Regions from separate parts of the Ancylobacter sp. genome, predicted to be linked through region 3. Evidence: predicted binding sites of a transcription regulator. Region 3 holds the regulator's gene; each other region holds the start of a gene.
The links. The regulator HrcA, encoded in region 3, represses chaperone genes, less so after heat shock. The targets are predictions, from matches to a motif close to GTTAGCACTCNCNNNNNGNGAGTGCTAAC.
Positions count from the first base shown of each region.

Region 1 (10,000 bases), 1.3 Mb from region 3:
CGTCGTGGTCTACGGCATCGTGTTCTCCGGCGGCATCTACTACATCAACCGGCTGATCGCGCGGGGCCCGCAGGGGTCGGCGGTCGAGCCGCCCGTAGGCCTGCCGAACCGTCCGCTCGCCTCCGCCAACCAGGCGACGCGGGCCGCCATCAACAACCCGGGGGAATGAGCATGTTCGTCGGCTCCGGCATGGAATGGTATCTGCCCGTCATCTGGTCGCTGCTGCTGGCGGTCGCCATCGCCATGTATGTGGTGCTGGACGGCTTCGACCTCGGCATGGGCATCCTCTTCCCCTTCGCGGCCAGCGAGCGGGAAAAGGACCAGATGATGAGCTCGGTCGCCCCGTTCTGGGACGGCAACGAGACCTGGCTGGTGCTGGGCGGCGGCGGCCTGCTGGTCGCCTTCCCCCTCGCCTATTCCATCGTCATGCCGGCGCTGTACCTGCCGGTGATCTTCATGCTGCTGTCCCTCGTGTTCCGGGGCGTCGCCTTCGAGTTCCGGCACGTGGCGGACACCAGCCGCTTCCTGTGGAACATCGCCTTCGCCGGCGGCTCCACCCTGGCCGCCTTCTTCCAGGGCGTGCTGCTCGGCGGCTTCGTGCAGGGCATCAAGGTCGAGAACAACGCCTTTTCCGGCAGCGCGCTGGACTGGCTGACGCCCTTCGCGCTGTTCTGCGGCATCGCCGTGGTGGCGGGCTATGCGCTCATCGGCAGCGTGTGGCTGGTGATGAAGACCGAGGGCGCCGCCGCCATCCGCTCGCGCGCCCGGGCCAAGATGCTGCTGCCGGTCGTGCTCGGCTTCATGGCCGTCATCAGCCTGTGGACCCCGCTGGCCTTCCCGCGCATCGCCGAGCGCTGGTTCACCACACCGAACCTGTTCTACCTCGCCCCGGTGCCGCTGCTCACCGTGGCGCTGTCCTATTATGTCTGGCGCTGGCTGGAAAAGGGGCATGACAACCTGCCCTTCTTCGGCGTCATCGGGCTTTTCCTGCTCGGCTATTTCGGCATCGGCGTCTCGATCTTCCCCTATCTGGTGCCGCCCACCCTCACCGTGTGGGAAACCGCCGCCGCGCCGGCGAGCCAAGTCTTCATGCTCATCGGCACGGTGTTCCTGCTGCCGGTGATCCTCGGCTACATCGCCTTCGTCTACTGGCTGTTCCGCGGCAAGGTGCGCGAGGGCGAGGGCTACCACTGAGGGCCGGGATGGAGAATCGTCGGCGCCCTGTCGGATCGGCGGGGCGCCGTTCGTCCTCGTGGAAGGCGGCGTGCCCGCCCGCCGGCACGCTTCCACCCGTTCACGAGGGAACCCGCCATGCCCAGCACCATCCGCCTGCACCGCGTCCTGACCGCCCCGGCGGACAAGGTCTACCGCGCCTTCCTGGAGGCGGACGCGCTGGCGAAATGGCTGCCGCCCAACGGTTTTACCTGCACCGTCCAGCATTTCGAGCCCACCGTGGGCGGCACGTTCCGCATGACGTTCCGCAACTTCACCACCGGCGACAGCCATGCCTTTGGCGGCACCTATCTCGAACTCGTGCCCGGCGAGAAGCTACGTTACAATGACCGCTTCGACGACCCCAACCTGCCGGGCGAGATGGAGGTGACGGTAACGCTGAAGAGCGTGTCGGTCGGCACCGAGATCGACATCGCGCAGGCCGGCATTCCCGATCTCATCCCGCCCGAGGCCTGCTATCTCGGCTGGCAGGAATCGCTGCGCGGCCTCGCCCGGCTGGTGGAGCCGGACATCCGGCAGTAGCGCGCCGTCATTCCGCCGCTTCGGGCGTCGCCATCCCCAGCGCCAGCCGCGCCCGCACCGGCGCGAAGGTGGTGCGGTGGTGGCGGCACGCGCCGAGCGTGGCCAGCGCCTGCGAGTGCTCGGGCGTGCCATAGCCCATATGGCGCTCGAAGCCGTAGCCGGGATGGGCGGCACCGAGCGAGGCCATCAGCCGGTCACGCGTCACCTTGGCCACGATCGACGCCGCGGCGATGGACGCAACCAGCCCGTCGCCGCCGATGATGGTGCGGGCGGCACAGGGCACCGGCGGCAGGTCATTGCCATCCACCAGCACCAGGCGCGGCGCACAGGGCAGCCCCGCCACCGCCCGGGCGAGCGCCCACAGCGTCGCCTGGCGGATATTGTGGCCGTCGATCCGGGTGGGCGGGGCGAAGGCGAGCGAGACCTCGGCGGTGGCGCAGATGATCTCGAACAGCCGCTCGCGCTGCATCGCCGAGAGCCGCTTCGAATCGTCGAGTCCCTCGGGCACGCGCGCGGGGTCCAGCACCACGGCGCAGGCGACCACCGGCCCGGCCCAGGGGCCGCGTCCCACCTCGTCCGCCCCGGCCACGGGCGCCTCGCCGGCCCGGTGGGCGGCGCGCTCCTGCGAAAAGTCCGGTTTCTGTCGCGGCTCGGCCATGTTCCAGGGTCTCTCATACGAATCGGCGACGCCGGGTGCCGACGCGCAACATGCCGACCGGGCGGAGGCGATGCAACCTCGCCGCCGCGCGGGAAAAGTGGCTATAAGCGAGCGGCAACCTTTTCGGACGAGATCATGAGCTGGGCCGAACGTATTCAGGATTTCGTCACCCTCTGGGTGGTCATCGACCCGCTGGGAACGCTTCCCGTGTTCCTGGCGGTTACCGCAGGCCTCAGCGCGCGGGACCGCACCAAGGCGGCGTTCATCTCGACCCTGGTCTCCTTCGGCGTGCTGGTGTTCTTCGCCATGGCGGGCCACTGGCTGCTGCGCTCGATGGACGTGTCGATCGAGTCGTTCCAGATCGCCGGCGGCATCGTGCTGTTCCTGTTCGCGCTCACCATGATCCACGGCAGGGGCCATGCCGACCCGCACGCGCCGGCGGAACTCAACCCGGTGGAAATCGCCATCTACCCGCTGGCGATCCCTTCCATCGCCAGCCCCGGCGCGATGCTGGCGGCGGTGGTGCTGACCGACAGCGCCCGCCACGACTTCACCGAGCGGGCGGTGACCATCGTCACCTTCAGCCTGGTGCTGCTGATGACGCTCGCCATCATGCTGGCGGCCGGGCGGCTGGCGCACGTCATCGGCCGCGGCGGCGCTTCGATCATCAGCCGGGTGATGGGCATGATCCTCGCCGCGCTGGCGGTCGATCTCATCCTCAGCGCCACGGCACGATGGCTGCACCTGCCGCCGATCTGAGCGCGGACGGTGCCGGCCGGCGGGACGCGCAATTGCGGCGGCCTTCGGCCGGCGCCCGCCGACGCTTCTCCGCGCGCTACGTCATGGCCGGGCATGTCCCGGCCATCCATGTCTCTCTGCGCTTGTCGCATCCTCGACCAAAGCGTGGATCCCCGGGCCGAGCCCGGGGATGACGGGGCTTTTGTTGCGACGACTTTAGGGGCTAAGGCTTCCCCGACTAACGACGGGCGTCACGTGCCTGCGGCAACCGCGCCTCCCCCATCGCTGTTGCGGGTCACCGCCGGCGCTCCTCCGCGCGCGACGTCATGGCCGGGCTTGTCCCGGCCATTCATGTCTTGCTGAGCGCTGATCGGCCAAATCGTGGATCCCGGGCCCGGGGATGACGGGGCTTTTGGAGGCAATCGCCCAACAAAAAGGGCGCGGCTTGCGCCGCGCCCTTTTCATTCCGTGAACCCGCAGGCGCGAATGGACCGCCGAGGAAGTCCATGCCGCTGCCGAAACCGGGCCTGCCCGGTTTCGGCACCCAGCGAGAAGCAGGGGCGAATGGACGTCCTCAGAAGTCCATGCCGCCCATGCCGCCGCCGCCCGGCATCGCCGGGGCGCCGCCGTCGCGCTTGGGCGCGTCGGCGATCATGGCTTCGGTGGTGATGAGCAGGCCGGCGACGGAAGCCGCGTCCTGCAGCGCCGTGCGCACGACCTTCGCCGGGTCGACGATGCCGGAGGCGATCATGTCGACGAACTGCTCGGTCTGGGCGTTGAAGCCGAAGTTCGGGTCCTTCGATTCCAGCACCTTGCCGACCACGATCGAGCCCTCGACGCCGGAATTCTCGGCGATCTGGCGGATCGGGGCCTCAAGCGCGCGCAGCACGATCTTGATGCCGGCCTGGATGTCCGGGTTGTCGGAGGTCAGCTTCTCCACGGCCTTCTTGGCGCGCAGCAGGGCGATGCCGCCGCCGGGGACGATGCCTTCCTGCACGGCAGCGCGGGTGGCGTTGAGCGCGTCGTCGACGCGGTCCTTCTTTTCCTTAACCTCGACCTCGGTCGCGCCGCCGACGCGGATGACCGCGACGCCGCCGGCGAGCTTGGCCAGACGCTCCTGCAGCTTCTCACGGTCGTAGTCCGAGGTGGTCTCCTCGATCTGCGCCTTGATCTGCGCGACCCGGCCCTCGATGTCCTTCTTCTTGCCGGCGCCATCGATGACGGTGGTCTTTTCCTTCTCGATGATCACCTTCTTGGCGCGGCCGAGCATGGTGAGATTGACGCTCTCCAGCTTGATGCCGAGCTCTTCGGAGATGACCTGGCCGCCGGTGAGGACGGCGATGTCTTCCAGCATGGCCTTGCGGCGGTCACCGAAGCCCGGAGCCTTCACCGCCGCGACCTTCAGGCCGCCGCGCAGCTTGTTGACGACGAGCGTGGCGAGGGCCTCGCCCTCCACGTCCTCGGCGACGATCAGCAGCGGCTTGCCCGACTGCACCACGGCTTCGAGCACCGGCAGGATCGCCTGCAGGCCGGAAAGCTTCTTGTCGAAGATGAGCATGTAGGGATCTTCGAGATCCACCGTCATCTTTTCGGCATTGGTGATGAAGTAGGGCGAGAGATAGCCACGGTCGAACTGCATGCCCTCGACCACGTCGAGCTCGGTCTCGGCGGTCTTGGCTTCCTCGACGGTGATGACACCCTCGTTGCCCACGCGCTGCATCGCGCCGGCGATCATCTCGCCGATGGAGGCATCGCCATTGGCGGAGATGGTGCCGACCTGCGCGACTTCGTCGGTGTTCTTCACCTTCTTGGCGCGCTTCTCGATATCCTTGATCGCCTCGGCGACCGCAAGGTCGACGCCGCGCTTCAGGTCCATCGGGTTCATGCCGGCGGCGACGAACTTGGCGCCTTCACGGACGATGGACTGGGCGAGAACGGTGGCGGTGGTGGTGCCGTCGCCGGCGAGGTCATTGGTCTTGGAAGCGACCTCGCGCACGAGCTGGGCGCCGAGGTTCTCGAACTTGTCCTCGAGCTCGATCTCCTTGGCGACAGTGACGCCGTCCTTGGTGATGCGGGGAGCGCCGAAGCTCTTCTCGATGACGACATTGCGGCCCTTGGGGCCGAGCGTGACCTTCACCGCATTGGCGAGGATATCGACGCCGCGCAGCATCCGCTCGCGAGCGTCGCCGGCAAATTTAACGTCCTTGGCAGCCATCTGGCCTACTCCTGAAATTCAGTATGTCCGGGAAGGATAAGGTCGGCTCAGCCGACGATGCCCATGACGTCCGATTCCTTCATGATCAGGAGGTCCTGACCGTCGATCTTGACCTCGGTGCCCGACCACTTGCCGAACAGCACCTTGTCGCCGGCCTTCACGTCGAGCGGCACGAGCTTGCCGGCTTCGTCGCGGGCGCCGGGGCCGACGGAGAGGACTTCGCCCTGCGAAGGCTTTTCCTTGGCGCTGTCCGGGATGATGATGCCGCCTGCGGTCTTCTCTTCCGCGTCAAGGCGCTTCACCACGATACGGTCGTGCAGGGGGCGAAACTTCAGCTTGGCCATGGGTCGATCCTCGGTCTTCATGTCGCGCGCCGGCGTGGCGCTGGTGGAGAGCTACTAGCACTCTTCGGGGATGAGTGCCAAACCGCCGCCGAAATAGGAACGGTGCGGGGGTGAGTCAAGCGCGGCTCACGGGGAATGCACGTTAGACAGCATGTTGCGGCGGCGGCGTGACGCGGGCATGAAAAAACCCGGCCCGCGCATGGCGCGAACCGGGTTCTGAATTCGGGTGAAGCGTCGGTCAGACCGACTTCTTGATGGTCTTCTCGACCGAGGCCTTGATCGGCTCGGCGGTATCGGCGGCAACCTTCTGGGCCAGCGTCGACAGTTCCTTGGCCTGGGCCGACAGCACGTCGAACTGCTTGCGCATGTGGCCGGTGGAAAGCTCCACCGCTTCCGAGACGCTCTTGGCGCCGAACAGCGCGCCGACATAGTCGAAGGCGGCGTTCACATTGGTGCGCAGCGACTCCAGCGCCACGGCATTGTACTCGACCATGCCCTTCGAAGCGGTGCTGTAGGTGTCTTCGAGCAGGTCGGTGGTCTCTTCGGCGCTGGCCTTCATCTTCTCATAGGCGTCGCGCGCGCTCTGCACGTTCTTCTCGGCCATCTCGCGCACGGCGGCGGGAACTTCGAGCTGGCCCGGCATGTCGAATTTGGGCACTTCGAATTTGGGCATCGTCGCTTCGAAAGCCGAGGTGGCGGCCTTGGCGGCCTTCTTCGGGGACGGGGTGATCGGGGTAGCCTCAACCATGGGTTTTCTCCACGCTTCGCGGCGGATTCAGGATGGCGGTGGCCGCTCCGCGCTTGCGACCAGGCCCTGACCGGCAAAGGCGTGTTCAGGCCAAGCCCGAACCCCCTGCCTCGTCTCGTCGCCTATAATTGTGCATTGCAGCATCATATTGCAATGCACAATCGACCTAAATCCGCGTTTTTTTGGTGGACCCGCGCGGGAATACCGCCCGGTCCCGGGCTTATTTGCCCGGTTTGGTGCCTGTAGCGAAAGACGCGGCGGCGCTCGTTCGCTCGCCCATCGCCTTGGCCTGCTCGGTCAGGCGCGCTGCCTGCTCCTGCACATAATCGGCGTGCAGCCGCGCCCATTCGTCCACCGTCGTCGCCTTGGCGAGGCGGGAGGCGAAATCGAATCCGGCGGCGATGTTGGCCTCGGCGAAATCCAGCGTCGTGCGGCCGAGGTCGCGGGCGCTGCCCTGCGCCGTGTCGACGTGCCGGCCGGCATCGTCGAGCGCCTTGTGCGCGGCGGACAGAAAACCGTCCATCGCCACGCGGGCCTGACCCATGCCCTGCTCGGCGATGTTGCGCAGTTCCGGGGGAATTTCGAGCTTCGGGGTGTCGGCCATGTCGGAAACTCCCTGCTGGCGACCATGCGGCAGTTTAAACGCGGACGGCCCGCCGGATATCCGGCCTGATGCCTACAACCAAAGTAGGAGGCACGCGGCGAAAGGCAACCCAATTCCACCGTCCGCGCGTGGGATGGTTGCAAGTGATTAACCGGGATCGGTGTCAACCAATTAACCGGAAAAGGTGAAGCTGCAGCGACAGGCGGGCTGACGCATGGCAAGGCGCCTCCGCCCGCATTATTGTTGAGATGCGGCGGCGGCTCCTTTCCGGGCCCGGCACCGGCATCCGGTTCGCACCGGCGGGGTCACTCAGGCGATCATGAACACACCGACGGACGGTTTCGGCAGCGCGGCGACGCAGGCGCTCCGCGCCCAGGCGGCCACCGCCCTGGCGGCGGCGGCGCCGGCTGTGCTCGCCCATGTCGATGGCACGCTGATCGCCGCCAATGCCGGAGGCCGCGCGCTGCTGGAGACCGGCAACCTGGCCGCCGCGCTCGCCGCCCTCGCCCCGCGCCTGTCCGCCACGCTGCGCCCGGCGCGGCCGGCGCGGCTGGAGCGGCTGCGGCTGCCGGGCCGGCTGACGCCCGCGACCTTCGCCTGCTCCCTGCTCGCCGCCGGCAGCGCCCGCGCCGTGCTTCTGGTCGGCCTCGATGCGGTGCCCGCCACCGCGCCGGCCGAGCCGTCCACCCCGCTCACGGCGCAGGAGCTTCTGCCCATCCCCGCCCGCTTCACCTGGAGCACCGGCGTCGATGCGAGGCTGAACCGCATCGACCCGCGCCTTGCCGCCGCGCTCGACCGCGCGCCGGACGAGATCGCCGGCCTTGACTGGCGCGCGCTCGGCGCTCCCGGCCTGCACCAGGCGGTGCTCGACGGGCTGAGCTTCAACCATCTTCCCGTGCGGCTGCCGACCGGCCGGGGCGACGCGCTCGATGTCGAACTCGGCGGCGCGCCCATTCGCGGCGCCGGCATGCGCGGCTTCGGCGTGGTGAAGGGCCGCCGGCCGCTGGAGGCGATTGCCGAACCGCTCATGGCGCCGCCGCGCGCGGCCAACCCGGCTCCCGCCGTCCCCGCACGTCCCGACGCAGAGCCGCAGCAGCCCGCCGCGCCCGATGTTCCTCCCATGCGCGTCACGTTGAGCCTGGTCCCCTCGCCCGCCAATGTCGTGCCGCTGCGCGCCGGCAATGGCGAGGCTGGCCGCGACAATGTGCGCGCCTCGTGGGAGGGGCTGTCGACCGGCGAGCGCAATGCCTTCCGCGAGATCGCCCGCGCGCTTGGCGCCCGGCTGGAGGGCGTCGACGATCCCGCCGATCCGGCCGAGCCGACCTCTGCCGGGCCCGCGCCCGTGGCGGCCGCGCCGCTCGAGCCCGCTTTCGCCAAAGCACCCGTACCGCTGCCGGAGGTGCCGGCGAACGATGCGACGCCCGACGCGGCGGCGCGGCGTGAGGGTGAGAGCGAGGGCGAGGGCGAGGGCAAGAGCGAGGGCCTGCGCCGCTTCCTGGCCGATGAGAGCGAGCGCCCGGTGCTGGACCGGCTGCCGCTCGGCCTTCTCGCCTTCCGCGGCGACCGGCTGCTCTATGCCAACCGCGCCTTGCTGGAATGGACCGGCCATGCCGAACTCGCCGCCATCGAGGCGGCAGGCGGGCTCTCCACCCTGTTCGGCGCCACGGCCGCGGCAGAACCCGACGAAGACCGCCCGCTGACGCTTGTCGGCGCGCAGGGCGAGGCCATCCGCGTCGATGCGCGGCTGATGTCCACCCCCTGGGAGGGCGGCCCGGCGATGCTGTACGTCCTCCACCGCGCCGCCGCCCCGGTGCCGGCGGCCGTCGACCCGTTCGCCGATGAGCGCCTGCGGCAGGCCGAGCTCGCCTTGCGCGAGGCGGAAAGCGCGGGGCGCGAGCTGCGCGCCATTCTCGACACCGCCACCGACGGCGTGGTGCTGATCGACGCCGCCGGCACGGTGCTGTCGATGAACCACCCGGCCGAAGCGCTGTTCGGCTTCAATGCCGGCGAGGTGCAGGGCGAATCCTTCACCCTGCTGCTGGCCCCCGAAAGCCACCGCGCCGCCGTGGACTACCTCGACGGCCTCGCCTCCAACGGCGTCGCCAGCGTGCTGAACGACGGGCGCGAGGTGATCGGCCGCGTGCGCGAGGGCGGGCTCATTCCGCTGTTCATGACGGTCGGCCGGGTCGGCGACGACCCCACCAAATTCTGCGCCGTGCTGCGCGACATCACCCAGTGGAAGCGCGCCGAGGAGGAACTGATCGAGGCCAAGCGGCTCGCCGAGCGCGCCAACCTCGCCAAGTCGGACTTCCTCGCCAAGATCAGCCACGAGATCCGCACCCCGCTCAACGCCATTATCGGCTTCTCGGAAGTGATGATGGAGGAGCGCTTCGGCGGCATCGAGAACCAGCGCTACCGCGACTATCTGCGCGACATCCACGCCTCGGGCGAGCATCTCATCTCGCTGATCAACGACCTGCTCGACCTCTCCAAGATCGAGGCCGGCAAGCTCGAGCTCGCCTTCACCAGTGTCTCGCTGAACGAGATGGTGCAGCAATGCATGGGCATCATGCAGCCGCAGGCCAATCGCGAGCGCATCATCATCCGCTCCTCGCTCGCCACCGATTTGCCGCCCGTGGTGGCGGACGCCCGCTCGATCCGGCAGATCGTGCTGAACCTCGTCTCCAACTCGATCAAGTTCACCCAGCCCGGCGGCCAGGTCATCCTGTCGACGACGCTGACCGAGGAGGGCGAGGTCGTCCTGCGCGTGCGCGACACCGGCGTCGGCATGTCGGAAGCCGACGTGACCATCGCCATGGAGCCGTTCCGGCAGATCACCACCTCGTCGCGCGCCGGCTCCGGCGGCACGGGCCTGGGCCTGCCGCTGACCAAGGCGCTGGCCGAAGCCAACCGCGCCGCCTTCAACATCCGCAGCGCC
Region 1 is NZ_OZ257132.1:2,873,547-2,883,546, reverse strand. Features, by position in the region: gene ACQY76_RS13190 (cytochrome ubiquinol oxidase subunit I) at 1-169, shown strand, start outside; gene cydB (cytochrome d ubiquinol oxidase subunit II) at 172-1,194, shown strand; gene ACQY76_RS13180 (SRPBCC family protein) at 1,312-1,755, shown strand; gene ACQY76_RS13175 (ribonuclease HII) at 1,763-2,413, opposite strand; gene ACQY76_RS13170 (MarC family protein) at 2,549-3,172, shown strand; gene groL (chaperonin GroEL) at 3,726-5,366, opposite strand; gene ACQY76_RS13160 (co-chaperone GroES) at 5,414-5,710, opposite strand; gene ACQY76_RS13155 (phasin) at 5,949-6,458, opposite strand; gene ACQY76_RS13150 (phasin family protein) at 6,679-7,062, opposite strand; gene ACQY76_RS13145 (PAS domain-containing sensor histidine kinase) at 7,382-10,000, shown strand, end outside.
Region 1: the regulator HrcA is predicted to act here: its motif matches at 5,764-5,792, upstream of ACQY76_RS13160 (co-chaperone GroES).

Region 2 (10,000 bases), 2.0 Mb from region 3:
GCGCTGTTCCAGGCGCGGCTGATCGAATCCTTCGAGAACGGCAATCGCGCGCGCTCGGTGGGCCGGGCCGGCGAGGGGCTCAGCGCCGACTACACGCTGCTGTCGGACCTGCGCGCCTTCGGCCTGCGCACCTATCAGGCCGGTCCCGAGGCTGTGGTCGAGGTGTCGGTCAAGATCGTCGGCGCGAGCTCGGGGCGTATCGTGGCGGCGCAGGTGTTCACCGCCCGCGCCCCGGCCGCTTCCACCAGCGGCCCGGACGCCACGCAGGCGCTCGACCGGGCGTCGGACGAGGTTTTCCTGCAGATCGTGCGCTGGGCGTCGAGCCGGTTCTGAGGCCTGGCGGCGCTTCGGCGCGACGAGGAACCCCGCCCATTTCGGACACGGCAGCTCAAGAAAAAAGGCCCGGCTTGCGCCGGGCCTTTTCATTAGGTCGTTCAGGTGGAGATCAGAACTTGTAGCTGACCGCGGCGCGGACGATGTTGCTGGTCAGGTCGGCCTTCGAGCTGATGAAGCTGCCCGGCGTGCCGGAGAGATAGGTCGTGACATCGGTGCTGCCGAGGTCGACGTAGAGATATTCGCCGCGCAGGATCCAGTTGTCGGTGAGGGCGTATTCGAGACCGCCGCCGACCGTCCAGCCGGTGCTGACATTGTCGAAGGAGCCGTTGGCCGCCGTCGAGAAGTCCGGGGCGCCGCCGCCGGTGAGGCCCATGACGGTGGTGGAGTTGTTGACCTTGCCGTAGGCGAAACCGCCGGTGCCGTACACGAGCAGGCGATCGAAGGCGTAGCCGAGGCGGGCGCGGACCGTGCCGAACCATTCGAGCTCGGCCTTGGTCTGGTAGTACGGGCCGCCCGGGGTGGCGTAGAAGGCCAGGCCCTGTTCCGCGCCGGTCCACTGGAAGTCGGCCTCGACGCCCACGACGACGTTGTTCTCGAACTGATAGTTGTAGCCGATCTGGCCACCGGCCACCCAGCCATCAAGCTCGCCGAACTTCACGTCATTGCCGGAGTAGAGGCCGCCGGGGGTGAAGACGCCGCCCGTGCTGTCGAAGAACAGCACGTCGGTGGCCTTCGAGTCGCCCCAGCTGTAGCCGGCATTGCCGCCGAGATAGAAGCCGGTCCAGGAGAAGGCCGGAACGAACACCTGCGTCGCCTGCGCCTTGACGGGGTAGGGCATATCGGCCGCGAGGCTGGCGGAGCCGCTGATGATAAGGGCGGCCGCACCAAGAAGCAGCGAGCGGTTCATGGGGTTTCTCCAACTGAATTCACTGGCTGTATAATGACATTGTCGCGAAAGGGTTCGGGTGTGGCGGGCTACCCTTATGAATGTTCAGGGTTGTGTAGCCGAAATGCAACAATTAACGGATCATAATACCTTTTCTAGCGTTTTCGCCGCATTGCACGAGGAGCCAGGCGTTCGGCACCCGCGTCAGAACATGGAAACCGTCGGGTGGATGATGGGTCATGGCCTGGCCGCTCTTCTTCCGCCGAGGCTCGGCCGGGTGATGGCGGCGGGTCGTAGCGGCCGGGAGACTGCGGCTTCGCATCCATAAAAAAGGCGCGGCTCGCGCCGCGCCTTCGATGGTGGTTCCAGAACGGCTGAACGCAGAGATGGACGTCCTCAGAAGTCCATGTCGCCACCGAAACCGGGCCTGCCCGGTTTCGGCACCCAGCGAGAAGCAGGGGCGAATGGACGTCCTCAGAAGTCCATGCCGCCACCGAAACCGGGACTGCCCGGTTTCGGTACTGAGCAGCCGCAGGGGAGAATGGACGTCCTCAGAAGTCCATGCCGCCCATGCCGCCCATGCCGCCGCCCGGCATGGCGGGAGCGGAGCCGCCCTTCTTCGGGATGTCGGCGATCATCGCTTCGGTGGTGATCAGCAGCGAGGCCACGGAGGCCGCGTTCTGGATCGCCGAGCGCAGCACCTTGGCCGGGTCGATGACGCCCGCCTTGTACATGTCGACATACTCGCCAGTCTGGGCGTTGAAGCCGTAGGCGTAGGTATCCTTCTCGAGGATACGGCCGACGATCAGCGAGCCGTCTTCGCCGGCATTGTTGGCGATCTGGCGCGCCGGGTACTGCACGGCCTTGCGGACGATGTCGACGCCGGTCTTCTGGTCGGGATTGGCGGTCACGACGGCGTCCAGCGCCTTGATGGCGCGCAGGAGGGCAACGCCGCCGCCCGGCAGGATGCCTTCTTCGACAGCCGCGCGGGTCGCGTGCAGCGCGTCGTCGACGCGGTCCTTCTTTTCCTTCACTTCGACTTCGGTCGCGCCGCCGACGCGGATGACCGCGACGCCGCCGGCGAGCTTGGCCAGACGCTCCTGCAGCTTCTCGCGGTCGTAGTCCGAGGTGGTCTCCTCGATCTGCGCCTTGATCTGCGACACGCGGTCCTCGATGTCCTTCTTGGCGCCGGCGCCGTCGACGATCGTGGTGTTCTCCTTCTCGAGCACGACCTTCTTGGCGCGGCCGAGCATGGCGAGCGTCACGGTGTCGAGCTTGATGCCGAGATCGTCGGAGATGGCGGTGCCGCCGGTCAGGATGGCGATGTCCTGCAGCATCGCCTTGCGGCGGTCACCGAAGCCCGGCGCCTTGACGGCCGCGACCTTGAGGCCGCCGCGCAGCTTGTTGACGACGAGGGTGGCCAGGGCCTCGCCCTCAATGTCCTCGGCGATGATGAGCAGCGGCTTGGAGGTCTGCACCACCGCTTCCAGCACCGGCAGCAGTTCCTGCAGGCCGGAGAGCTTCTTCTCGTGGATGAGGATGTAGGGGTCCTCGAACTCGACGCGCATCTTCTCGGCATTGGTGATGAAGTAGGGCGAGAGATAGCCGCGGTCGAACTGCATGCCCTCGACCACGTCGAGCTCGGTCTCGGCGGTCTTGGCTTCCTCGACGGTGATGACACCCTCGTTGCCGACCTTCTGCATCGCTTCGGCGAGATACTTTCCGATATCGGAATCGCCGTTGGCGGAGATGGTGCCGACCTGGGCGATCTCGGCGTTCGAGGTCACCTTGCGGGCGTTCTTCTTGAGATCGGCCACGATGGCTTCGACCGCGAGGTCGATGCCGCGCTTCAGGTCCATCGGGTTCATGCCGGCGGCGACCGACTTGGCGCCTTCCTTCACGATGGCCTGGGCGAGCACGGTGGCGGTGGTGGTGCCGTCGCCGGCGAGGTCATTGGACTTCGAGGCCACTTCGCGCACCATCTGGGCGCCCATGTTCTCGAACTTGTCCTCGAGCTCGATTTCCTTGGCGACGGTGACGCCGTCCTTGGTGATGCGCGGGGCGCCGAAGCTCTTCTCGATGACGACGTTGCGGCCCTTGGGGCCGAGCGTGACCTTCACGGCGTTGGCGAGAATGTCGACGCCGCGCAGCATCTTCTCGCGCGCGTCGCCAGCGAACTTAACTTCTTTGGCTGACATGATCTATTTCTCCGGTGATGCGTTGCGAGCAGCGTGAGGCTGCCTCAGGCGGCCTTCTTGGCCGCGGAGGCGCCGTCCAGCACGCCGAGAATGTCGGACTCTTTCATGATGAGGTAATCGACGCCGTCGATCTTGACCTCGGTGCCCGACCATTTGCCGAACAGCACCCGTTCGCCCGCCTTCACGTCGAGCGGGACGAGCTTGCCGGCCTCGTCGCGGGCACCGGGGCCAACGGCGACGACTTCGCCCTGCGAGGGCTTTTCCTTGGCGCTGTCGGGAATGATGATGCCGCCCGCGGTCTTCTCTTCCGCATCGATACGCTTGACCACGACCCGGTCATGCAGGGGACGGAACTTCATCGGCTCTCTCCAATCGTGAACGATCGTCTGATCCTGCAACCGCGCCCCGCCATGCCTTCGGCCTCGGCGGAATTCGCGTTGCCGGACCGACATCTAGGCGCCGGGACAAGGGCGCGCAAGGCGTGGGTGGCAAAAAATTGGCAGTCGCGCCGCGAGAGTGCCAGAGGTTTCCGCCCGCTTCTGTCAGCACTCGCCTCGACATGCTGCTAGTGCGTTGAAATTGAACATCAATTGGAAAATTTAGCCTTGTCGCCGCGCTTAGCCGGCATCACACTCTGATTCAGTCCCGATGAGGAGGTGCCGAATGGGCGAGCAGGGGTCATCGAAGCGTGGCGTGGCAGGGCGCGCCACGGTGCCGCAGGTGTCGGAGGATTTTCGCAGGCAGCTTGAGGGCTATGGGCTCACCACCGCCCATATCCTTTACCGGATGCCCGACCACCCGGGCATTCTCCAGACCTATCTCTGGCAATATTACGATCTTTGCCCGCATTTCCCGGAGCTGAACCGCTTTCTCGCCTTCTGGAAGCGCGAGCTGGAGGGGCCTCTACACTCGGTGACGGTGGCACATGCGCGGTTGATCGGCCCGGCCGAGCTGCGCAGTGTCGAGGGCGTGTTCCATCTGAACTGAGCCTTGCGAGGTTGCCCGTCTTTTGAGGCGGCCGCCCTCTTCTTGCCGCGTGCGACGTGCTATGAGGGTCCGCGCAGCAGGGGGCCGACCCGGCGCCCGCAGGAATTCAGGCAACTGGTCAGCTCCTTGGATCATCGTTCTCCGCGCACGTCCGAATTGCTTTCGGCGATCGTCACCGCCCATTCGGCGGAACGCATCGGCGTGGGCGAAATCGTGCACGCGCTGCGCAATCGCGCCTTCGGCCTTTCGATCCTGTTGCTCGGCCTGCCGAACTGCCTGCCCATGCCGCCGGGACTGCCGGTCATATGCGGCGTGCTGCTCTGTCTTGTCGGCGGGCAGATGGTGATGGCGCGCGACGAGTTGTGGCTGCCGCGCTGGCTTGCCAACCGCACGATCTCGCGCGGGCTGCTGGAAAAAATCGTCAATGGCTCGCTGAAGCTGATCCGCCGCTTCGAGGGCTATTCGCGCCCGCGCCTTCCCTACTTCTCCTCCCCCTCGGCGCGCTTCGTGCTCGGCGGATTGGTGGTGGTGCTCGGGTTGCTGCTGCTGCTGCCGATTCCGATCTTCGGCAATCTGCCGCCCGGCATCGCCGTGGTCATCCTCGGTCTCGGACTGGTCGAGCGGGACGGCGTGTTCATCCTCGCCGGCGTCGTTGCCACGCTGATCAGCTTCGGCGTCATGGGCCTGCTGAGCTGGATGCTGTACCAGGGCGCGCTGGCGGTTATGTGAGCCGCCGCAAATCCCGCTGCGCCGAACCCCGAAGATCGGTTGCATTCTACCGGGCGCAACCTAAAGTTACCTCCTCGACCCGTTCACGTCGTTTGGGGGAAGCGGCATGGCACCGGAGGCAGTGACGGCGGCGACGGCCCAAGAAGTCCCGGCGCGGCTGCGTCGGCGTCTTGTCCTCTGCCTTGACGGGACATGGAACTCGGCCGACGGCGAGCAGATCACCAACATCGTCCGGTTGCGCGACATCGTGCAGCCCGGTGAGGTGCCGTTCGATGGCGGCGGGGTGATCGAGCAGCACATCTATTACGACGAGGGCGTGGGGACGGGCGGCCTCCTCCAGAAGCTGGTGGACGGCGCGACAGGGCGCGGCCTGAGCCGGAATGTGCGGCAGGCCTATCGTTATCTCTCCGCGAACTATCAGGATGGCGACCAGATCGTCATTTTCGGCTTTTCGCGCGGCGCCTTCACCGCGCGCAGTCTCGCCGGCTATATCGGCGCCAGCGGTCTGCTCCGACCCGAGCACTGCGACCAGACGAATGAGCGGCGGGCGTGGGACCATTACCGCACGCCGCCGAAGGAGCGGTTTCCGCAGGAGCAGCGGTTGCTGGCCGGGCTGTGTTTTCCCCCGGTGCGGATCGCGGTGCTCGGGGTTTTCGACACCGTCGGGGCGCTTGGCATTCCGGGCGTTTTTCGCGGCATGTCGGCACGCCGCTTCCGCTTCCATGACGCGACGCTCGGCCAGAATGTGGAGATCGCCCTGCACGCGCTCGCCGCCGACGAAAAGCGGCACAGCTTCGGCCCGGCGCTGTGGCAATTGCCGCAGCACAAGGCCTATGGCGTGGTCGAGCAGGTCTGGTTTCCCGGCGTGCATTCCGACATTGGTGGGGGCTGCGCGGAGGACGGCATAGGCCGGCTGGTGCTCGACTGGATGCTGAAGCGCATCCAGACGCTCGGCGAGGAAAAGCAGATCAAGGTCGTCCTGCGGCGCGATGCCGAGCACATCCGCACCTCTACGGCGTGCGACCAGCGCGCGCCGATCCATGAGTCGCGCACGCCTCTGTTCTTCCGCGACAAACTGCAGCCGAGCCTGCGTGTCATCGCCCAGCAGCGGCCGGCCACGACGCGCTGGGAGCGCATGAACAGCCTGCCCCGGCACGCGCGCCCGATCGGGGAGTATCTGCACATCACCGTGCTGATGCGGCTGTTCGACAAGGCGGGGCGCCCGATAGCCGCCAATGCCTACGCGCCGCTGGAAGCGCTGACGCGCGGCGACAGCGCGCCGATCGGCTTCGTCGACCTCAGCGGGCAGCCATTCGCGTGGGGCCGCAATACCGACACGTCGAGAGGAGACCGGGTGAGCTTCTACGGCCACCTGCCGGCCCAGATGCATCCGGCGCTCGATGCGTTCCTGGCCAAGCGCTGGGCCAGCGGCATGGTGGAGCCCGATCCGCAATCGCCCTTCTAGCAGCGGATCGGACAGGGCGCACGCCGTTAAGCCCGGCGCGCCTCACCCCCGCCCGACGAAGGGCGCGCTGCTGGCCATGATGGTCATGGTGAGAATGTTGGCGTCGAGCGGCAGGCCGGCCATGTGGGCGACGGCGCGGCCGGCATGGGCGGCGTCGAAGGTCGGCTCGACCATCATCTGGCCGCTGGGCTGGAGCACGCCGGTCTTCATCTTCGTCGTCATGTCGGTCTCGGCATTGCCGATGTCGATCTGGCCGCAGGCGATGTTGTGGGCCCGCCCTTCCAGCGCAACCTGCTTGGTGAGGCCGGTGACCGCGTGCTTCGTGGCCGTGTAGGACCCGGTGAACGGGCGCGGCGCGTGGGCCGAGATGGAGCCATTGTTGATGATGCGCCCGCCCTTGGGGTCCTGCGCCTTCATCAGCCGCATGGCGTGCTGGATGCACAGGAACACGCCGGTGAGGTTCACATTCACCACCTGCTGCCAATCCGCGAGGGGAATGTCCTCGATCGGCGTGGCGGGCGACCAGCCGCCGGCATTGTTGAAAAGCACGTCGAGCCGACCGAAACGCTGCTCCACCGCAGCGAAGAGGGCCGCGACCGAGGACGGGTCCGACACGTCGGCCGTCACGACATGCCCCTTGCCCTGCAGGGCGGCGGCAACGGCCTCCAGCGGCTCGGCCCGGCGGCCGGTGAGCACCACGGTGAACCCCGCCTCGCCGAGCGCGAGCGCGGCGGCCTTGCCGATGCCGGTGCCGGCGCCCGTGACGAGGGCGATGCGGTTGGCGTTCATGTGGTTCTCCCTGCGGCGCCCGAGCGGGCCGCTATTGGCCCGGCATGATGGTGGATGTCGTGGCCGATAATGAAGGCTAGCGTGCCACGGTTTTCACTAATGAAAGGAACCCGGCAGCATTTCCCGCGTTGTCAAGGCGAACCCCACGTCTTTGAAACCGGAGGTCATCCTCATGCCCATTCTTTTGTGGCTTATCGGTATCCCGATTCCGATCATTCTTCTGATCTGGCTTCTCACTTGAGGTGTGAAGACCTGTCCTCGGCTCATAGGGCCGGGTATATAAAACGGGTTGCTCGTGCACTGTCGCGAGCGGCCCGTTTTACTTTGGTCGGTTCGCCTCAGCGCCCATAGGGCGGGCGAGGAATCGAGGTGTGTGCCGCGCGAAGCGCCGCCGACCAGCGCTCGCGCAGATCGTGGAAATAGGGCTCGCCCGGTTCGATGCGGAAGTTCAGCTCGGCCGGGCTGGCGTCGCGGCGCGCGACCAGGATGTCGATCGGCATGCCGACGCCGAGATTCGAGCGCATGGTCGAATCCATCGAGATCAGCCCGGATTTCAGCGCGTCATAGAGATCGGTCTCGAAGGTGATGGAGCGGTCCAGCACCGGCTTGCCATATTTGTGCTCGCCGATCTGCAGGAAGGGCGTGTCGCTGGTGCATTCGATGAAATTGCCGGCGGCATAGATCATGAAGAGCCGCATGCGGCCGCCATTCACCTGCCCGCCGAACAGGAACGAGACGTCGAAGCGCAGATCGGCGTCCTTCAACGCGGCGCCGTAGAGATCGTAAACGTGCCGCACCGCCCGCCCGACAAGCTGGGTGGCGCGAAACATGCTGGTGCAGGTGGACAGGGTTTCCTTCTGTCCGGTCTCGGGGTTTTCCAGCCCCTCCTGCAGCGTGCTGATCACCGCCTGCGAAATGGACAGGTTGCCGGCTGTCGACAGCGAGAGAACGTGACGGCCGGGCTCCTCGAATACATGCAGCTTGCGGAAGGTCGAGACGTTGTCGAGCCCGGCATTCGTCCTCGTATCGGCGATCATGACGAGACCGTCACGCACCAGAATACCGCAACAATAGGTCATGAAAGACGCTTCCCCTGTGCCTGCCGGGCCAGAAGGCCGGCAGTCGTTCCCGCGCCCTTATACCGGGGCGCTTTCCTGTCGGGCAACCTTTAGCCCCGAAGCTCAGCCCTGAACCTGCCGGCTCGACTGGTCGACTTCGAGGGCCACGGTGAGATTCTCGTCGCCGCCGCCATAGCGATTGCCACGCACCGGCGCGGCGCCGAGATAGTCCAGCCCCACCGCCAGCCGCACATAGGCCTCGGTCGGGCACTGGCAGTTGGCGGCGTCGAAGCCGATCCAGCCCAGCCCTTCGACATAGGCCTCGGACCAGGCGTGCCCGGCCTGATGTCCGGCGCGCTGCTCCGCCACGGCACCGTCGCCGACGAGATAGCCGGAGACATAGCGCGCCGGCACGCCCAGATGCCGGGCGCAGGTGGTGAAGATATGCGCGAAGTCCTGGCAGACCCCGCGCTTCAGCTTGAACGCCTCGGTGGCGGTGGTGGAGACATGGGTGGGGTCGGCATCGAACTCCATCGCCTCGGTTAGGGCGTCCATCAGCGCGTGCAGGCGCGCGATGCGGTCGCCCTCGCCGCCGCCGACGGCCTCCGCGAAGGCGACGAGCTCGTTGTCCGGCATTGTGAGGTCGGTGTTGCGCAGGAAGAGCGAGGGAGGAAAGCGCTCGCTGATGCCGCGAATGACGCCGGCGGTGTCCTGCGTCTCGACCTCGCCCTCCACCAGAACCCGCAATTCACGTATCGGCCCCTCCACCGCGAAAGTGTGGGTGAGGTTGCCGAAGGCGTCCTGATGGGCGCGCAGCTGGCACCCCTCCGAGACGTCGATGCGCCAGGAGACGACATACTGGCCGTCATGGTTGCGCGGCGTCAGGCGCAGGGTCTGGATCGCGCCATTGGCCGGCGGATCATAGCTGTAGATGGTCGCGTGGTTGACATGGATACGCATGACGCAGGCCAGTTCAGAGCAGGTACTGCTCGTTGACGGTGGAGCCGAGCCGGTTGTTCTCGGTCACGAAGGTATCGATGTATTCGTGCAGTCCGGTCTGGAAAATATCCTCCATGCGGCTGTTGCCGAGCCGGGTGAGGGTGGAGCGCGCCAGACGCTGCGAGCCACCCTGCCGGCCGTAATAGGCGGCGATATCGTCGAGATAGCGCGTGATGTTCTGGTAGCAACTGGTCAGCGAGCGCGGCATTTGCGCATTCAGGATCAGCAGGTCGGCCACCAGCCACGGCTTCACGCTTTCGCGATAAACCCAGTGGAACGAGGTCAGCGCCGATACCGAGCGCAGGATGGAGGCCCACTGGAAGTAGTCGAGCGGGCCGCCGATATGCTCGGAATCCGGCAGCAGCACATGGTATTTCACGTCGAGAATGCGGGCGGTGTTGTCCGCCCGCTCGACATACATGCCCACCCGCGAGAACCAGAAAGCGTCGTTGCGCAACATGGTGCGGTAAGCGGCGCCGTCGAAGCGCAGCGAGGTTTCCTTGACGAAGGACATGAAGCGCGCCAGCTCCTCGCGCGTCATGTTCTTGGTGGA
Region 2 is NZ_OZ257132.1:4,311,766-4,321,765, reverse strand. Features, by position in the region: gene ACQY76_RS20165 (ABC-type transport auxiliary lipoprotein family protein) at 1-333, shown strand, start outside; gene ACQY76_RS20160 (outer membrane protein) at 446-1,243, opposite strand; gene groL (chaperonin GroEL) at 1,774-3,420, opposite strand; gene groES (co-chaperone GroES) at 3,465-3,779, opposite strand; gene ACQY76_RS20145 (usg protein) at 4,084-4,407, shown strand; gene ACQY76_RS20140 (exopolysaccharide biosynthesis protein) at 4,534-5,136, shown strand; gene ACQY76_RS20135 (DUF2235 domain-containing protein) at 5,243-6,601, shown strand; gene ACQY76_RS20130 (SDR family oxidoreductase) at 6,644-7,390, opposite strand; gene ACQY76_RS20125 (peptidase) at 7,729-8,469, opposite strand; gene ACQY76_RS20120 (transglutaminase family protein) at 8,572-9,408, opposite strand; gene ACQY76_RS20115 (alpha-E domain-containing protein) at 9,422-10,000, opposite strand, start outside.
Region 2: the regulator HrcA is predicted to act here: its motif matches at 3,916-3,944, upstream of groES (co-chaperone GroES).

Region 3 (10,000 bases):
GCTGATCGGCAATGCGGCCGACCAGCAGACCGGCAAGCCGGTGAAGGTGGCGCAGTGGCTCAGCTTCGGCCGGAACGGCTATCTGCGCATGGTCGGCGTGGCGCCTACCGAGAACTTCGACAGTGATTACGGCGCCATGCGCGGCGTGCGCGACGGCGTGTCGATGCGCTGACAAAAAAGGGCCCCACCGGGGCCCTTTCTACATCTGCCGGTCAAGCAGGGGCTCAGGCTTCCGAGCCCGGCGTTTCGGCCGGCGCAACCTTCGGGCCGCCCTTGGAGACGCCGACCAGCGCAGGACGCAGCACCCGATCGCCCAGCTTGTAGCCGGGCTGGATCACCTGCACGACGGTGCCGGTGGGAACCTCCGCATTGGGCACCTCGAACATCGCCTGATGCATGTTCGGGTCGAACTTGGCGCCCTCCGCCTCGATCCGCGCGACGCCATGCTTGGTCAAGGTGTGGGTGAGGGCGCGGCTGGTCAGGTCGATGCCGTCGAGCAGCGTCTTGAGCGTGCCCTCGGCCTTTTCGCGGGCGTCCGCGTCGATCGCGCCCAGCGCCCGCTCGAAGTCGTCCGCCACGGTGACGATGTCGCGGGCAAAGCCGGTGATGCCGTAGACCTTGGCGTCCGCCACCTCGCGCTCGGCACGGCGGCGCACATTGTCGGCCTCGGCGAAGGCGCGCAGGAACTTGTCCTTCAGGGCAACGATCTCAGCCTCCAGACGCTCCTTTTCGGCCGCGAACTGGGCGGCGAGGTCGTCCGGCGCGGCCGCAGCGCCGTGCTCGGCGTCGACAGTCTGATCGGCCATTTCGGGCTGATCAGCCGGAGTGCGGTTCTCGTCGCTCATGAATACCTCGTCGAAGAATGAACAGGTCCGGCGGCAAGCCGCGCGGACGCCCGCCATATCGGGTTGGACAGCGCAAAAATCAAGCCGCGTCAATCCCCGGCCCGGCAAGGACACGGCTCACCACGCGGGCGGTGAAGTCGACCATCGGCACGATGCGGGCGTAGTTCAGGCGCGTCGGGCCGATGACGCCGAGAACGCCCACCACCCGTCCCTGCCCGTCGCGATAGGGTGCCACGATGGTGGAGGAGCCCGAGAGCGAGAACAGCTTGTTCTCCGAGCCGATGAAGATGCGCAGTCCCTGCGCGTCCTCGGCCCGGCCGAGCAGATCGACCACTTCCTGCTTGGCTTCTAGGTCGTCGAACAGCAGGCGCACCCGCTCCAGATCCTCGATGGCGCGGAGATCGTGCAGCAGCCGCGTCTGCCCGCGCACGATCAGCCGCCGGTCGGCCTTCTCGCCGCCGGACCAGCTGGCCATGCCGCTCTCGACCACCCGGGCGGTAACCTCGTCGAGCTCGGCGCGGCGGGCGGCCAGCGTGCGCTCCACTTCGGTGCGCAGCTCGGCCAGCGTGCGCCCGCGGGTCAGCGACGAGAGGAAGTTGGTCGCCTCCACCAGCGCCGAGGACGGCAGGCCCTTGGGCAGCGGCACGAGGCGGTTCTCGACCTCGCCATCGTCGGAAACGAGGATCAGCAGCGCGCGGGTGGCGTCGAGCGGCACGAATTCGATGTGCTTGAGCCGCACATCGGTTTTGCCGGTGGTCACGACGCCGGCGCCGCGCGACAGGCCGGAGAGCAGATTGGAAGCCTCCGCCAGCACCCCGTCCACCGTCTGCGCGCGGGCGGCGGCGCGCACCTGCGTCTCGATCGAGTTGCGCTCGTCCTCCGACACGTCGCCGATTTCCAGCAGCGCATCAACGAAGAAGCGGAGCCCGCGCTCGGTCGGCAGCCGCCCGGCGCTGGTGTGCGGGGCGAAGATGAGCCCTGCCGCCTCGAGGTCCGCCATCACGTTGCGCACCGAGGCCGGCGACAGCGTCATCGGGATGAGGCGGGAGATGTTGCGCGAGCCGGCAGGCTCGCCCGTCGCCAGATAGGTCTCGACGATCTGCCGGAAGATCTCGCGCGAGCGCTCGTCGAGCCGGGCGAGCGAGGGGGCATTGGCGGACAGAAAGGGATCGAGGGGCATGGACACTCCGAGCCGCTGCCCCGGAAGCGGGAGCACGGCTCCCTACTATCTGTTCTCTCTGCCCGCCTGTTCAAGCCGCAATGATGCCGGAGCGGCCTTAAGCACGGAGCCGACACGAAAACGCCGCCGCTCCCGGTGGGGAACGGCGGCGTTTGGCACCTTCCGCCGCCTGAGCGGCGCGGCAATCAGAACTTGTAGCTGACGCCGGCGCGGACCACGTCGAGCGTGTTGTCGAAACGGGCCCGTTCATTTTGGATGTTGGTGTGGGTCTCGTCGCCGAGATCGATGTGCAGGTACTCGACGCGCAGCAGCCACGCATCCGTGAGGGCGTATTCCACGCCGCCGCCGACCACCCAGCCGACATTGGTGCTGGAGCCGGAGACCGACGAGTTCCTGTCGAGAAGCCCGTCATCGGTATCGCCATAGCCGACCTTCACCTTGCCGAAGGCCACGCCGCCCGTGACATAGGGCAGGAACCGGTCGATGGCGTAACCGAGGCGGCCGCGCACGGTGCCGTACCAGTCGACCTTGGCGGAGAAGATGTCGTCCGAATCGTCGATGCCGGTCTTGGTCTTGTCGATATCGAGATAGGCGAGATCCGCCTCGACGCCGAGCACGACATTATTGTCGAACTGGTAGTTGAAGCCGATCTGGCCGCCGACCGTGAAGCCGTTCTGCTTGTTCTTGGCATGCAGGCCCTCGTCGAGGACGGCATTGTAGGAGTTGTCCTGGACCTCGGTCTCCGACCACGCCCAGCCGGCATTGGCGCCGATGTAGAAGCCGGTCCAGCTGAACACCGGCACCACCGCCACCGGGGCCTTGGTGGGGTAGGACATGTCGGCAGCAAAAGCGCCGGTGCCAGCAAGAAGAGCGGCGGCAAACGCGGCGGAGCCGAAAAGACGAGACATGGGATGAACTCCGGACAGACGCGCTGTGTGAATCTCTTCTCGGTATTTCAAAGAGACAGGGGTGCGGATAGTGCTGGAAAGCAACACGTCGGCTTCATGTGACGCCAAACCCGGCGTTCCATTCCCCGGTTACCGCCCCTTGCCGGGAATGGTGGGACGCACGTAAAAGGGCAGCGAACAAAAAGGAGAAAAGTCCATGCGCCCTTCCCGCCGCCAGCCCGACGAGATGCGAGCCGTGAGCTTCGAGCGCGGCGTGCTGCGCCATGCCGAAGGTTCCTGCCTGGTGAAATTCGGCGAAACTCATGTGCTGGTGGCCGCCACATTGGAAGAGCGCCTGCCGCCCTGGCTCAAGGGACAGGGCCGCGGCTGGGTGACGGCCGAATATGGCATGCTGCCGCGCGCCACCCACGACCGTACGCGCCGCGAAGCCTCAGCCGGCAAGCAGTCCGGCCGCACGCAGGAAATCCAGCGCCTCATCGGCCGCTCGCTGCGCGCCGTGGTCGATCTCGAAAAGCTCGGCGAGCGCCAGATCACCATCGATTGCGACGTGATCCAGGCCGATGGAGGCACCCGCACCGCTTCCGTCACCGGGGCGTGGATCGCGCTGCATGATTGCCTGAGCTGGATGAAGTCGCGCGGCATGCTGCCGACCATCCCGCTGCGCGACCATCTCGCCGCCGTCTCCTGCGGCATCGTTGACGGCGAGCCGCGCCTCGACCTCGACTATGCCGAGGATTCGGACGCCCATACCGACGTCAATTTCGTCATGACCGGCTCGGGCGGCTTCGTCGAGATCCAGGGCACTGCCGAGAAGACGCCGTTCTCGCAGGCCGAGTTCGACGCCATGCTCGGCCTTGCCCGCAAGGGCGTCGGCAAGCTGGTCGACCTGCAGAAGCTGGCCGTGGCATGAGTGCAGAGCACCACCGCCGGCTGGAAGGCCGCGTCATCATCGCCACCCACAATCCCGGCAAGCTGGAGGAGATGGCCGGCCTGCTGGCGCCGTACGGTATTGACGTGGTCTCGGCCGGCGAACTCGGCCTGCCGGAACCGGAGGAGACCGGCCTCACCTTTACCGAGAACGCCCGCATCAAGGCGATCGCCGCCGCCGATGCTGCCGGGCTGCCGGCCTTTGCCGACGATTCCGGCCTGTGCGTCGATGCGCTGGGCGGTGCGCCGGGGCTCTATACGGCCCGTTGGGCCGGGCCGGAAAAGGACTTCATGGCGGCGATGACCCGCGTCGAGGAGGAGCTTCGCGAGGCCAATGCCGAGCTGCCCGACCTGCGCCGCGCCCATTTTATCTCGGCTCTGTGCCTTGCCTGGCCGGATGGCCATGTCGAGGATTTCGAGGGCGTGGTGAACGGCACGCTGGTGTGGCCGCCGCGCGGCCCGGCCGGCTTCGGCTATGATCCCATGTTCCAGCCGGACGGCCAGCCGGAAGACAACCTGCGTACTTTCGGCGAGATGACCGGCGCCGAGAAGCACGGCCTGCCGCCGCTCGGCCGGGGCCTGTCGCATCGCGCCCGGGCCTTCATGTCGCTGGCGCAGGCCTGCCTCGGGGCGAGCTTTGACTGAGCGCGCCCCGGCGCCGCCCCCGGTCGATCCCGGATTCGGCGTCTATGTGCACTGGCCATTCTGCAAGGCCAAATGCCCCTATTGCGACTTCAACTCGCATGTCCGCCACGCCCCGCCCGACCAGGCGCGCTTCGTCGCCGCCTTCAAGGCCGAGATCGCCCATACGCGGATCCGCATCGGCCAGCGCCGCACCCATAGCGTGTTCTTCGGCGGCGGCACGCCCTCGCTGATGGAGCCGGGCACGGTGGGGGCGATCCTCGACGCCATCGACGCGGCCTGGCCGCTCGACGCCGGGGCCGAGGTGACGCTGGAGGCCAACCCTACCAGCGTGGAGGCGGGCCGCTTCCGCGGCTATCGCGCGGCCGGCGTCAACCGCGTCTCGCTGGGTGTTCAGGCTTTGGACGACGCCTCGCTCCGGGCCCTGGGGCGCATGCACACGGCGCAGGAGGCGCTGGGCGCGGTGGCGGTGGCGCGCGCGGCCTTCGAGCGCGTGTCCTTCGATCTTATCTATGCCCGGCCCGGCCAGAAGCCGGAGGACTGGGCACGGGAACTCGGCCGCGCCATCGACGAAGGCTGCGAGCATCTCTCGCTCTACCAGCTCACCATCGAGGACGGCACGCCCTTCGCCGCGCTGCACCGCGCCGGCAAGCTCATCGTGCCGGAGGACGACGTCTCCCGCGCCCTGTGGGACGTGACGCAGGAGACCACCCGGGCCGCCGGCCTTCCCGGCTATGAGGTTTCCAACCACGCCCGTCCCGGCGCCGAGAGCCGGCACAACCTGCTCTATTGGCGCTACGGCGAATATGCCGGCATCGGACCCGGCGCGCATGGGCGGCTCGACACGCCGGAGGGGCGCGTCGCCACCTCCACCGAGCGCGGGCCGGAAGACTGGGTGGGGCGCGTCGAAGCGGCCGGCCATGGCGTCACCGTCGACGAGGCGCTCAGCCGCACCGAACAGGCCGACGAATATCTGCTGATGGGGCTGCGGCTGCTGGAGGGCATCGACACCGGCCGCTTTGCCCGGCTGGCGGGGCGCCCCTTCGACCCGGCGCGGGTGGCGGCGCTGCTGCAAGACGGCATGATCGAGCAGCTGCCGGATGAGCGCCTGCGCGCCACCGCCCTCGGCCTGCCGGTGCTCGACGCCATCGTCGCCGACCTGGCGGCGTGAGTGCTCCTATCAGCCCTGCGCGAAGCTGCGGGGGGCGGGGCTGACGATTTGCGTGGTGCCGCTGGAAATCTGCATCACCGCCAGCCCGCGCTGGTTGGTGCCATCGGCGCGGAAGCGGAAGATGCCGTCGACGCCGGCGAAGCCCGAGGGGTTCTGGATCGCCGCATCGGTGATGCCGGTCTCGCCATAGCCGTTCACCAGCGCCGCCATTAGCGACACCGCGTCATGCGACAGCGTGGTGGTGCGCACCGGCTCGCGGCCGAAGCGCGCCCGGTAGCGTGCGGCGAAGGCGCGGAAGCCGGCGGGATCGGGCGCGGCGAAGATGCCGCCATTCACTGCCGGGTTGGCGAACAGCTTCGCATCGTCCCACAGGCCGGTGCCGATGAGCTGCTTGCCGCCGAGGCTGACGCCGGCCGCCGCCATGGCCTGCAGGATCTGCGGCACGGTGTCGGCGGCATCGGGCAGGAACACCGCATCGGCCTGCGCTACCGAGGCGGCGAGACGGCGCGCGGCTTCCGCGTACTGGCCGGCGCCATAGCGCTCCAGCCCGACGACGCGCCCGCCGACGGCCGGCACGGTCTCGCGGAAGGCGGCCTCGACCACCGAGCCATAGGCGTTGTCCGGCACCAGCCCGGCGAAGGAGCGCCGTCCATTGGCGGCGGCATAGCGGATCGCCCGCTCGACATCGGTCTGCGGCAGGAAGCTGAGAAGATAGACGCCCTGCGTCGCCACATTGGTGTCGGTGGAGAAGCCGACCAGCGGCACGCCGCGCTGCCGCGCCACCTGGCCGGCGGCGCCGACGGAATGGGCGAAGAGCGGGCCGATGATCGCCCGGGCGCCCTCGTCCAGGGCCTGCTGGGCCGCCGCCTGGGCGCCCGGCCCGGTGCCGCCGTCGTCCTTGACGATCAGCCGGATGCGGGCGCCGGCAAATTCCGACAGCGCCATCTCCGCCGCATTGCGCAGCGAGAGGGCCACTGCGCCGGCATTGCCGCTGGCGCCGAGCGGCAGGATGAGGGCGATGGGCGTGCCGCTGCCGAGGCCGGCATTGGGGTCTGGCGGCAGGGCCGGCGCGGGGAGCGCCGCCTGGGGCGCCCCGACCTCCGGCCCGGAGGAACAGGCGGCCAAGGTCGCCGCCCCGGCCAGCATGAGGAAGCCGCGCCGGCTGGTCCGGGCGAGGCGTCTGCGGATGGCGGCCGTGTCCTTCGCGTTCATGCGGTGCGTTCGGCTCGGCTGTGCGCCCGCCCCACTGGCCGACGTCTCCACACCTTTTTAGGACGGGGCAGAACGCCCTGTCACCTTGCGGCCGCCCGCACGGGCCGTGTGGGGCAACATATCCACGCGTTCGGGCGCGTTTTCCGGCGGAGCGCGCCTTTCGGGCATCGGCCACGTGAGGCATGACGCCAAGGCCGGCGCTCTCTACAATAGCCCGATCATGATGCCTTCACCCGACACAGCTTCTCCCGAGCCCAGTCCTGCCCGCAGCTTCCGCATCGGTGCGCACAGCCTTCCCGCCGGGCGCCCGCAGCCGGGGCTGTACATCGTCGCCACGCCGATCGGCAATCTCGGCGACGTCACGCTGCGCGCCCTGGAGACCTTGGCCGGCGCCGACCTGATCGCCTGCGAGGACACCCGCATCACCCGGCGCCTGCTGGAGCGTTACGGTATCGAAACGAAGCTCGTGGCCTATCATGACCACAATGCCGAACAGGCGCGGCCTCGTCTGCTGGCGCGTCTGGCGGAAGGCGGCGTGGTGGCGCAAGTCTCCGATGCCGGCACGCCGCTGGTTTCCGATCCCGGCTACAAGCTGGTGGCGGCGGCGATCGAGGCGGGGCACCGGGTGATTCCGCTGCCGGGCGCCTCGGCCAGCCTGGCGGCGCTGGTGGCGGCCGGGCTGCCGACCGACCGCTTCTTCTTCGAGGGCTTCCTGCCGGCCAAGAGCGGCGCCCGCCGCACCCGCATCAGCGAGCTGAAGACCCTGCCGGCGACGCTCATCCTCTATGAGAGCGGCCCGCGCCTGCCGGAGAGCCTCGCCGATCTCGCCGAGGGCCTTGGGCCGCGTCCGGCGGCGGTGTGCCGGGAACTCACCAAGACCTTCGAGGAGGCGCGGCGCGACACGCTGGACGAACTCGCCGCCTTCTATGCGCAGGCCGGTCCGCCCCGGGGTGAAATCGTGCTGGTGATCGGCCCGCCGGGCGCGCAGGAATCCAGCGAGGCCGATCTCGACGCCGCGCTGAAGACCGCGCTGGCCAGCCTCTCGGTCAAGGATGCGGCGGCGGCGGTGGCCACCGCGACCGGGCTTCCCCGCCGCGCCGTCTATGCCCGCGCGCTCGCCCTGCAGGGCGGCGATGGCTGACGAGGCGTCGCCGGGTGCACTGAAGGAGCGCGCCCGGGCGCGCCGCCAAGCCGCCTTCACCCGTGGGATGGCGGCGGAAGCCGCCGCTGCGGCGCTGTTCGAGGCCGAGGGTTTTGCCATCCTGCACCGGCGGGTGCGCACGCCGCGCGGCGAAATCGACCTGGTGGCAAGGCGCGCCGACCTGCTGGTGTTCATTGAGGTGAAGGCGCGCGCCTCGCTGCGTTCCGCAGCCGAATCCATCCTGGCGCGGCAGCGCCGGCGCATTGTCGGCGCGGCGGAAATCTTCCTGTCGCGCCACCCCGAGCTTGCCGGGCTCGACATGCGGCTTGATGTCGTGCTGGTCGCTCCCGGCGCGCGACCGCTGCACCTGCCCGGCGCCTTCGAAGCTGAATGACGCGGCGCCCGTGGCGCGGCACGGCGCAAGCGATTAAAAGGGGTGAACGCCAAGCGACCTCGTGTCTGGCTGGCTCCCACCTGTCGCAGACGGAATCCCCATGAGCCTTAACGTCGCCGTCCAGATGGACCCGATCGACCGCATCAATATTGCGGGCGATTCCGCCTTCGCCCTCATGCTGGAAGCGCAGGCGCGCGGCCACGCGCTTTCCTACTACACCACCGACCGCCTCGCGATGCGCGACGGCGAGGTGTTCGCCACCGTGCAGCCGCTGGAGGTGCGCGACGTGAAGGGCGACCACTTCGCGCTCGGCGACGCGCACCGGGTGCGGCTCGACACGTTCGACGTGATCCTGATGCGGCAGGATCCGCCCTTCGACCTGAACTACATCACGGCGACGCATCTTCTGGAGCGCATCCATCCCCGGACATTGGTGGTGAACGACCCCGCCCATGTGCGCAACGCGCCGGAGAAAATCTTCGTCACCGAATTTCCCGATCTGATGCCGCCGACGCTGATCACCCGCGATCTCGAGGAGATCAAGGCGTTCCGCGAGGAGTTCGGCGACATCGTCATGAAGCCGCTCTACGGCCATGGCGGCGCCTCGGTGTTTCGCCTCACCCGCGACGATCTGAATTTCGGCTCGCTCTACGATTTGTTCGCCGCCACCTTCCGCGAGCCCTGGGTCATTCAGCGCTTCATTCCCGAGGTGAGACATGGCGACAAGCGCATCATTCTGGTGGATGGCGTCTTCGCCGGTGCGGTGAACCGCGTGCCGAGCGAAGGTGATCTGCGTTCCAACATGGTGCGTGGCGGCGCGGCGGCGGAAACCGACCTGACGCAGCGCGAGCGCGAAATCTGCGAGCGGTTGGGGCCGGCGCTGCGTGCGCGGGGGCTTCTGCTCACCGGCATTGACGTGATTGACGGCAACCTCACCGAGATCAACGTCACCGCGCCAACGGGCATCCGCGCCATCAAGCGGATCGGCGGGCCCGATATCGCGGTGACGGTGTGGGACATGATCGAGGCGAAGCGAGCCTGAACCGCCGCGCAGCCTGCGCTAGCGGGTTTGTTTCGGCTCCAAAACGAAAAACGGCACCGCTTCTTTCTCGCGGTGCCGTTCGTCGTTCCGGGGAAATGGCTTAGTGGACGCTGAGCGTCACCAGCTCGTTCTGCATGGCATTGGCGATCGCCGCCTCGCGGCTGTCGGTCAGCATGATCGGCGTGCCGTCGGCGGCGTGAAGAGTGAACAGCGTCAAGCCAGGAGAGAGATGGGCCTGCGGGAACATCTCGGCCGCGTCTTCGGAGCGGATGGTGCGCAGATACGCAATATGCCCGCCACCCAGATTGGCGAAGTCCTCCGCCGTCAGGGCGCCGGCCAGTGCCGAACCGGCCGAGGCGGCGTCGATGTGAAATTCGTTGGTCATGGTCCGCAACTCCTCAACGTGCTGTCGAGAACGGCTTCGGGCTCCGTCACTCGTCCGTCGCTATGGTGATACGCCGGACGATGCGTTCCGGTTCCGGCCGAACCAGGTCAACCCAGAGGAGTCCGTTCTTCAGCTCGGCGCCGGTGACGCGCA
Region 3 is NZ_OZ257132.1:1,537,229-1,547,228, forward strand. Features, by position in the region: gene ACQY76_RS07125 (hypothetical protein) at 1-172, shown strand, start outside; gene grpE (nucleotide exchange factor GrpE) at 225-845, opposite strand; gene hrcA (heat-inducible transcriptional repressor HrcA) at 925-2,025, opposite strand; gene ACQY76_RS07140 (outer membrane protein) at 2,211-2,933, opposite strand; gene rph (ribonuclease PH) at 3,130-3,843, shown strand; gene rdgB (RdgB/HAM1 family non-canonical purine NTP pyrophosphatase) at 3,840-4,505, shown strand; gene hemW (radical SAM family heme chaperone HemW) at 4,498-5,673, shown strand; gene ACQY76_RS07160 (penicillin-binding protein activator) at 5,683-6,885, opposite strand; gene rsmI (16S rRNA (cytidine(1402)-2'-O)-methyltransferase) at 7,109-8,026, shown strand; gene ACQY76_RS07170 (YraN family protein) at 8,019-8,420, shown strand; gene gshB (glutathione synthase) at 8,521-9,462, shown strand; gene ACQY76_RS07180 (DUF1150 family protein) at 9,563-9,847, opposite strand; gene ACQY76_RS07185 (Hsp20 family protein) at 9,894-10,000, opposite strand, start outside.